One region of the Nocardia sp. GP40 genome, then DNA from elsewhere that is predicted to be linked to it. Evidence: riboswitches for the same ligand, from Rfam matches in the RefSeq annotation. Region 1 holds a riboswitch; the other holds the start of a gene.
The links. Region 1 has a riboswitch for cyclic di-AMP ahead of ABH933_RS34180 (transglycosylase family protein). Riboswitches for the same ligand answer to the same signal wherever they lie in the genome.
Positions count from the first base shown of each region.

Region 1 (4,382 bases):
AGCGGCTCGGCGCCCTCGGGGCCGAGATGCCAAGTGAATCGGGCGATGTCGTGGTGGGCGTCGACCGGCCCGCCGGAGCTGAACACCAGTCCGGCGAACTGTCCCTGCACCGCGGCGATGGTGGCCTCGAGGCCGTCGTGTCCGCGCACGGCCACCAGCGGATCGGTGTAGGAGGCGCCCTCGGCGAAGACCTCGGCGACCAGGGCGGCGCGGGCCGCGGGATCGGTCTCGTTCCAGGCGGCCAGGTAGCGCTCGACCAGCTCGTTGATGTCGCTCATGATGTTCTCCTTCGTGGTAGTTCGTTCGTGCTGACCACAAAGTTATTCAGCGGGCGACGGTGCCGAATCTGTCGTCGTTAGGTAATGACGACCGGTCGTGACGCCGGCGCCGATCCGGCCCGTGACACGCGACAGCCCCCGGCGCACGAACGGCGTCGGGGGCTGCGGCACAACACAAGTCAGGCGAGCACGCTCAGTGGTCCAGCTCGCGGGCCACGCCGCGCACGACCTCGGCGATCCGCTGGGCCATCTTGCGGTCCGGGTACTTACCTTTGCGCAGGTCCGGCTGCACCTTCGCCTCTAGCAGGGTGATCATGTCCTCGATCATCCCGTGCAGATCGTCGGGCTCCTTGCGGGGATGCTGCGCCGGAAGCTCCTTGTGCCCCTGCCGCTCTCCGCGCACCGACGGTGGCGGCTCGAGCAGCTTGAGGCTCAGGGCCTGCGGACCGCGGCGGCCGGCCGCCATTCCGAATTCGACCCGTTGCCCGGGCTTCAATCCCTCGACACCCTTGGGCAACGCAGACGACCGAACATAGACGTCCTCCCCCTCATCCTGGGAAAGGAATCCAAAGCCCTTCTCGACGTCGTACCACTTCACCTTGCCGGTCGGCACTGCGCTCACCCGTTCATCTTCGATGCCCGGACGGCCCGGGCACAGCCATGGGCAACCGGATGTGGTCCGGCGCCTTTCTGTTTGCGAAAAGAACGCGCCCCACACAGGCATGCAGGACGCGATTGCTATGGAGTCTACCCCGGTGGCGATTGCCCAAGCACATCAGTTTTACGGTGCAGCAATGCCGGATTCCTCCTCAGACCGCTCGCCGCGCCGCGCCTCGGATCGGCTGCTGCCCTTCGCTCTGGGCCTTTTCGCGATCGGCCTGCTGGCGATCGTCGCCATCTTCGTGACCCCTCTCGTCTCGGACGCGAAACCGGGGCTATGGCTGTATCTCGTCGCGATGGGCGCAACACCCCTGGGGTTGTTGCTCGCGATCGTCTTCGCGCTGTGGTCCGGCCGCCGGGCGCGGTGAGCGACCTCCTTGTTTGCCCTGTTGAGTTTCCTATTACACATGTGATCTTCGTCACATCACAGAAGGGTCACAGGGTGGTCACGGACCGTGCTCGGACGGAATACAGTGCATCCACCAGCACAGACGCCATACCGGAAGGCGTTGCGCCGGACCGCGACCCGGTCGTACACGCCGGTTACCAAATGGTGATTTTTCGCGGCGATCGTCGTACGGTCTAACGCAGTCGGGATCACTTCCGACACCACCCGGCCCGCCGCACCGAACCTCGCCCCGCGGGTACCGGACCCCAACGGAATCAGGGGCGAGGGCGGGGAACCCACGTTCCCACCACGCAGGGAAGCGGGATCGGGCGGCAACGACCGATCCCTTGGGGTGAAGCCCCGGCGCACCACCCGGTGCACCAGGGCCGGACGGCCTCTCAGTCCGAACCCGACAGCTCACCTCGCAGGCGCGTACGAGAGGGAGACACCAGATATGAGTGGACGCCATCGCAAGCCGACCAGTACCGGTCGCACCGTCGCCAAGGTCGCTGTCACCAGCGCGATCATGGGCGGTGCCGGTGTGGCCCTCGCCGGTCATGCAGCCGCGGCTCCAGACTCCGACTGGGACAGGCTCGCTCAGTGTGAGTCCGGTGGCAACTGGGGCACCAACACCGGCAACGGATTCCACGGCGGGCTGCAGTTCTCGCAGGGCACGTGGCGGTCCTACGGCGGCGGTGAGTATGCCGCTGCCCCCGAGCACGCCAGCCGCGAGCAGCAGATCTCGGTGGCCGAGAAGGTTCTCGCCGCGCAGGGCTGGGGCGCATGGCCCTCCTGCTCTTCGCATCTGGGCCTGCACAGCGGCTCGACCCCGCGTGTGGAGCCCGCGACGTACACCCCCTCCACCACCAACGACACCGCCCCCGCGCAGACGGCCAGCCAGCACTGGACCCAGCCGCAGGCCGAGGCGGCCCCCCAGGTTCAGGCCCCGGTTCAGCACCCCGCGCCGGCCAGCCCCAACCAGCAGGTCTTCCAAACCGTCGACAAGGGCATCACCCTGGCGCAGCAGCACGGCATCCAGATGCCGCAGCCCGCGCTCGACGCGTACAACGCAGCCAAGGCCAGCGGCGTGAAGCTCGATCCCAACGTGATCAACTTCTTCGAGGCCAACAAGAACGTTCTGCCCAACTGAATTCCTTCGGGCATAGAAGAAAGGCCCCACATCCTCTCGGATGTGGGGCCTTTTTTCTATATGTCGGTCAGCGGTTGATCACCGTGTGCGGGTGCACATACGGAACCTCGTCCGCCGGCAACGGGAATTCGGTGTCCTCGCCGAACGGCGAGAGCCCACCGGAACGGGCTGACGACAGCTCTGTGACCGCGTGGTCGCCATTGGCGAGCGACGGCCAGCCGTTGTCGACGTAGGGTTTCTTCGATTTGTTCACCACGGCATCATTCTGGCACGCCCGTGAATATCAGGCACGCCCCTGTCCCCGCAGCGCCGGCCGGCCCACCGCTGCTCCCGATGTGGCGCCGACCGGCCCACCGCTGCTCCCGATGTGGCGCCGGCCGGCCCACCGCTGTACCCGATGTGGCGCCGGGCGACCGATCCCCACAGCGGCCCCGGACACATCGCCGTAGGCTGGATGGGATGACCACGACCGACCAAGCGCCCCGGGCCGGGGGCGATCGCCCCGCGGGAAAACGCACCGCTACCCGCGGCTCGGCCGATGGCAAGGACCTGGCCGACTGGCTGGACGGCCGCGGCGACGACGACCTGGTGACCCTCCTGGAGCTGCGTCCCGATCTCGCTGTCCCCCTGCCCGCCTCGATGACGGTCCTGGCGGCGCGCGCCGAACAGCGCGCCTCGGTACTGCGGGCCTGCGAGGAACTGGACACGCTCGAATTCGCGATCATCGAGACCCTGAGCGTCCAGGGCGCCGGATTTCCCGGCCGCACCGCGGCCCCGCTGCCCCGCAAGCGCCTGCACGCCCTGCTCTCCGACCGGGTGCCCGCCAAGACCGTCGACGCGGCCCTGGCCCGGCTCACGGCGCGCGCGCTGGTCTGGGGCGAGAAGGAGATGTCGCTGGCCGCGGCCGCCAAGGATGCGCTGCCGTGGCCGCTGGGCAGCACCACCGAACTCCCGGACGCGCTGACCGAGCCGGAAATCGTGGTGGCGCTGACCAAGATCGGCCCGGCCGAACGGGCCCTGTTGGACAAGCTCGCCACCACCGGCCCGCGCGGACGCACCCGCGACGCCGCCCAGGGCACCCCGCCGGAGCGGCCCATCCAGCGGCTGCTGGCCCACCGCCTGCTGAACTGGGTGGACGAGGAGACCGTCGAACTGCCGTCCGCGGTCGGGCAGGTGCTGCGCCGCGAACCGGTGACCGATCCGCACGCGCTCGTGCCGCCCCGGCCGGAGCCGATCAAATACACCGCAGCCGATGTCAATGCCGCGGCCGCGGGCGAGGTGGGCGAGCTGCTGCGGCACTGCGGCGACATTCTCGAGGTGCTCGGGCAGGCGCCCGCCCCCGCGCTGCGCTCGGGCGGGCTGGGTGTGCGGGAGCTGCGTCGCGTCGCCAAGCAGACCGGCATCGACGAGACCCGGGTGGGCCTGCTCGCCGAGGTGCTCGCGGCGGCGCGGCTGCTGGACAAGGGAATTCCGGAGCCCCCGCCCGAGGACGACTCCCTCGAGGACTGCTGGGCCCCGACGACGGCCGCGGACGGCTGGCGGGACAATCCGCCCGCACGGCGCTGGGCGGTACTCGCGCACGCCTGGCTGGAGCTGGACCGCTTCCCGTGGATGATCGGCCTGCGCGACGCCAACGACAAACCGCTCGCCGCGCTCTCGCTCGAACTGCGCAACATGCACGCGGTCCGGGACCGGTCAGCCATGCTCGCGCTGCTGGCCGAATCGCCCGCCGGCTGCGCGGTGACCCCGGGCGATCTGGCGCGCGTCCTGAGCTGGCGGCAGCCGCGCTGGCGCAGGCACTTTCGCACCGAGGCGATCGAGCGCACCCTCGCCGAGGCGGCCGTGCTGGGCCTGGTGGGCCGCGGCGCGATGACCTCCGCCGGGCGGGCGCTGCTGCACGGCGCGC
Region 1 is NZ_JBNPVW010000014.1:69,846-74,227, forward strand. Features, by position in the region: gene ABH933_RS34165 (nuclear transport factor 2 family protein) at 1-278, opposite strand, end outside; gene ABH933_RS34170 (cold-shock protein) at 472-891, opposite strand; gene ABH933_RS34175 (hypothetical protein) at 1,073-1,306, shown strand; cyclic di-AMP (ydaO/yuaA leader) riboswitch at 1,585-1,772, shown strand; gene ABH933_RS34180 (transglycosylase family protein) at 1,781-2,476, shown strand; gene ABH933_RS34185 (hypothetical protein) at 2,544-2,732, opposite strand; gene ABH933_RS34190 (helicase-associated domain-containing protein) at 2,936-4,382, shown strand, end outside.

Region 2 (4,382 bases), on a different contig from region 1:
CCTGCTCCTCGGTGGCGTCGACTTTCGAAGTGGTCGCCATGATGTCCTCCTCGGACGTGACCGGAATCACATTCGAGTGTAGGAGCGTTTGTTACCAGCCGGTAGGGGATTGTGGAGATTTGTAGAATTAAGCAACGCTGCGGAGATACTTCCCGAAGTGCGGCACCGTGAACCCGATGGTGCCGCGCTCCGCGGAGTAGATCAGGCCCTTCTTGATCAGCCCGTCCCTGGCCGGCGACAGGGAGGCGGGGCGGCGGCCCAGCTCCTTGGCGATGGCCGCGGTCGCGACCGGGCCGTCGTCGCCGGACAACTCGGCCATGGCGCGCATGTACTCGCGCTCGGCCGGTGTCGCCCGCTCGTAGCGGGATCCGAAGAAGCCGACCGCGAGTTCCTCCTCCGCGGCGGGGGCGGCCAGCTCCACATCCTCGGCCGTGATCGGGCTCTGCGCGGCCAGATCCCAGGTGGCCTTGCCGTAGGCCTGCACGAAATACGGGTAGCCGTCGGCCTTGAGGTACAGCGAATCCAGCGCCTCCGGGGAAAATTTCACCTGCTCGCGGTCGGCGGGCGCGATGAGCGCCAGGTCGGCCGATTCGCGGTCGAGCCGATCGATGCGGTGATAGCTGAACAGCCGCTCGGAGTAGCTCTTCGAGGCCGAGAGCACCGCGGGCAGATGTGGCAGCCCCGCGCCCACCACGATCAGTGGCGCCGCCTCCTGACTCAATTCGTGGCAGGCCCCGCAGATCGCGGAGATGTCCGGCGCGGACAGATCCTGCATCTCGTCGATGAAGATCGCGATGCCGACGCCGATCTCGCGGGCCACCTGTGCCGCCTCCATCAGCAGTTCCACCAGGTCGATCTCGATATCGCCGGAGTCGGCGCGCCCGGTGACCGCGGGGACGTCGATGCCGGGCTGCCAGCGCTCCCGCATGCCCTTGTCCGCGGTGGAGCGCAGCGCGAAAGCCTTGAGTATGCCCAGGAAGTCGTCGACCATCTCCAGGTTGCGATGCGTCACCGCGATCGAGCGCACGGCCATGTGCAGCGCCGAGGCGAGCGGACGGCGCAGCTCCTGCTCGGGCCGGGCCTCCAATTTGCCTGTGCCCCAGTCTCGGGAGCGGGCGGCCGAGCGAAGCTGGTTGAGCAGCACGGTCTTTCCCACGCCGCGCAGGCCGGTCAGCATCACACTGCGTTCCGGCCGGCTCCGGGAGATTCGCTCGAGCACGATGTCGAACGCGTCGAGCTGCTTGGCGCGGCCCGCGAGTTCGGGCGGGCGCTGTCCGGCGCCGGGAGCATACGGATTCCGCACGGGGTCCATGCCGGTACACCGTAGCGCCTGTACGGGAAAATCTTCGGACGTCTAGGGCGATCCCTAGAGACGGCTATCGACCGGCATGCATCGCGCGGAACCGGCTGCCATAGAGCGATATTTCGGCAAACCGGATCGACCGGTCCTTCGGTCGGGTGCGGACGCGATATTGCGTGGACTCGGACGGCGGACGCCGTCGGCTCTCTAGGCTTGTCGGGAGTTCATATCCGGATATCGAGCGCAGGAGGGTCATGACCGAGGAGTCCGTTCCCACCGTCGCCGAGGTGGTCGAGTCCTGGAACGTGCCGGCCGAGGCGCCGGTCGCCACGCGCATCCGCCAGAACATACTCGCGGCCATCGAGCAGGGGCTCGACGATCCGCAACTGGTGGCCGACCTTGCCGTCGGACCACTGGTGATGGCGCTGGGCCGGCTCGAAGTGGGGCTGGCGCAGGCGCAGCGGCGCATCGAGGAACTCGAGCAGGCACTCGGTGGGCGATGAGCCGCGCGGTGCGCCGGGGTGTCGCATGTACGTCGATGTCCGACACGCCGACGCCGATGCGCGACACGTCGTTGATGGGAAGTGAAACAAGGGTCGCCGCGCTGTGTAACGGCGGCGAGTATCAGTTCGATATCCCCTGTGCCCGAGCCGATATCGGCTCGTTACCCGACATTCCGGGTCACAGAATCGCAGGTCGTGCCGGGGCTCTCCGACCCCGCACCCACACACTGAGCGTTGGGGTGGACAACCCCGCCGCGTAGCCGTAATCTTCTCGTGACTTGATGGAGTTTGTCGCTTCGCAGGAGAACGGCCCGTCGAGTTACCGCCTAATCGGCGCCCGGGTCGCGGCCCGTTCGCCGAACCGAGGACCCAGATGTAATGGGGTGAATCCTCGCCGGTCGCAAGGCCGGTGAGGTAGGACCGATCTTCCCGGCCCGAACCCGTCAGCTAACTCGGTCGGCGGGTGGATGGAAGAAACAGGAGACTCAGCTCGGTGGGTAAGCACAGTTTGCAACGGGAATCCCGGCTCCCGAATTCCGTCAAGGGTGCGATCGTTATGGGTGCGGTAGCCGCAACAACCGGTGCGATGCCGGCTGTTTCGGCGATGGCCCAGACCATCAACGTACCCGGTGTCGGAAACTTCGATGTGCCGGTCGATCCTTCGTTGACCCAGCAGGTCAAGGCCGTGAACCAGGCGCTGGCCGATCACGCCGACCTCATCAAGGATCACGCGGATCAGATCAAGGCCGCGCAGAAGCAGTTCGCGCCGCAGAGTCTGCAGCAGTCCGACATCCCGGGCCTCACCGCCGGCATTCCGAATCCGTTTGCCGCTCAGAACAAGAACACCGCCGCTGACGTCGCCCTCGATGCCGCCAAGAGCAAGCTCGGCGCGGAGTACATCTGGGGCGCCTCGGGTCCGTCGAACTTCGACTGCTCCGGCCTCGTGCAGTGGGCCTACAAGCAGGCTGGAATCAACCTGCCGCGCACCAGCTTCGAGCAGTCGCACGTCGGCAAGCCGGTCGCCCTTAAGGACCTGCAGCCCGGCGACCTGCTCGTCACCGAGGGCGGCGGCCACGTGCAGATGTACGCCGGCGACGGCAAGGTCATCCAGGCGCCGCAGTCGGGTGAGACCGTCAGCTACGCGCACGTGAACCCCAGTGAGATCGTTACCGCGCGTCGCGTAGCCTGATTCTGGGGCGAATGGCGATACTTCCGAGGGCCCTGCTTGGTTATGCTTCGCTGCCGTCTTCGGGCCCGTCGGGCGTATCGCACTGAGGAGCGAAACTGCCACCGACACAACCGAGCATAGCCCGGGTCGACTCCTGGACCTGGGCTGTTCGGCTGTTCAAAACCAGATCCGCCGCGGCATCGGCATGCCGCGGCGGACATGTGAAGGTGAACGGTGTCGCGGTCAAGCCCGCGCATCAGGTCAAGCCCGGTGACGAGGTCCGAGTCCGGCAGAGCGGACTCGAGCGCATCGTCATCGTCGAGCAGATCATCACCAAACGCGTCGGCGCCGCGATCGCCGCGCAATGCCTGATAGACAAGAGCCCGTCGCCGCCCGCACCCGAGATCGCGGCGGCCATGCCGCGCCGGGACCGCGGCGCGGGCCGCCCCACCAAACGCGAACGGCGCGAGACGGATCGCCTGCTAGGTCGTGACGCCGACCCGCCTCCCCGCGATGTCAGGCCAGACTGAGGTGCCACGCCAGTGCTCTCAGCGGCCGACGGTCAGGCCGTCGGTGCGGCCTTCGCCGCCAGGGCGGCGGCGGTGGCTGCGATCGCGATCGTCACCAAGGCCCCCAGCATCATCGCCGCCGCCTCGCCGCGGGCCAGCACGTGCAGCTGGGTGCCGATCGTGACCGCGGCGACCGGCACGCCGATCTGGGCCGCAGCCAGCGCGCCGTAGGTGATCGGCTGGCCCAGCAGACGCATCAGCACGTGAGCCAGCACCGCGGCCAGACCCAGACCCAGACCCAGCAGAATCAGGCGGGGCCGGTCGGCGAATTCGCGCAGATTCAGCTCGGCGCCCAGCCAGACGAAGAACAGTGGACTGAGGAACCCCTCGGTGATCGCGAAAAGCTGCCGCGCCACCCGCCGCGGCTCTCCGACTCCGGCCACCGCGAGTCCGGTCGCGAAGCCCGCCAACATGATCGACACGTGGGTGCGGGTCGCCACGGCGGCGAGGGTGAACAGCAGCGCCAGACTTACTCGCAATTCCAGAGCAAATTTTCGCTTCTCCGATACCTCATGGGCGCGATGACGCAGACCGGACCGCTCCAGATACCGCAGCACGAAGAACAGCACCACCGCGGAGGCGGCGACGGCCAGGGCGCCCAGCATGGCACGCCCCGCATCGGCGATGTCGATGACCAGTGGCAGCGCCACGATGGACGCGGTATCGGCCAGCGCCACCTGCGCCATCAGCTCCAGCACCGGCTTGCCGCTCAGACCCTGGGAATCGATGATCGGCAGTGCCAGGGCCGCCGAGGAGGAGGCGATCAGCACCGAGTACACCGCGCCGTGTCCGGTGCCGAACCACCCGGCCAGCGCGTAACCCGCCGCCGCGGCGACGATTCC
Region 2 is NZ_JBNPVW010000002.1:631,441-635,822, forward strand. Features, by position in the region: gene ABH933_RS07480 (acyl-CoA dehydrogenase family protein) at 1-40, opposite strand, end outside; gene ABH933_RS07485 (ATP-binding protein) at 128-1,312, opposite strand; gene ABH933_RS07490 (hypothetical protein) at 1,555-1,803, shown strand; cyclic di-AMP (ydaO/yuaA leader) riboswitch at 2,117-2,281, shown strand; gene ABH933_RS07495 (C40 family peptidase) at 2,360-2,992, shown strand; gene ABH933_RS07500 (RNA-binding S4 domain-containing protein) at 3,088-3,501, shown strand; gene ABH933_RS07505 (cation:proton antiporter) at 3,534-4,382, opposite strand, start outside.
Region 2: another riboswitch for cyclic di-AMP. It lies ahead of ABH933_RS07495 (C40 family peptidase); the one in region 1 lies ahead of ABH933_RS34180 (transglycosylase family protein).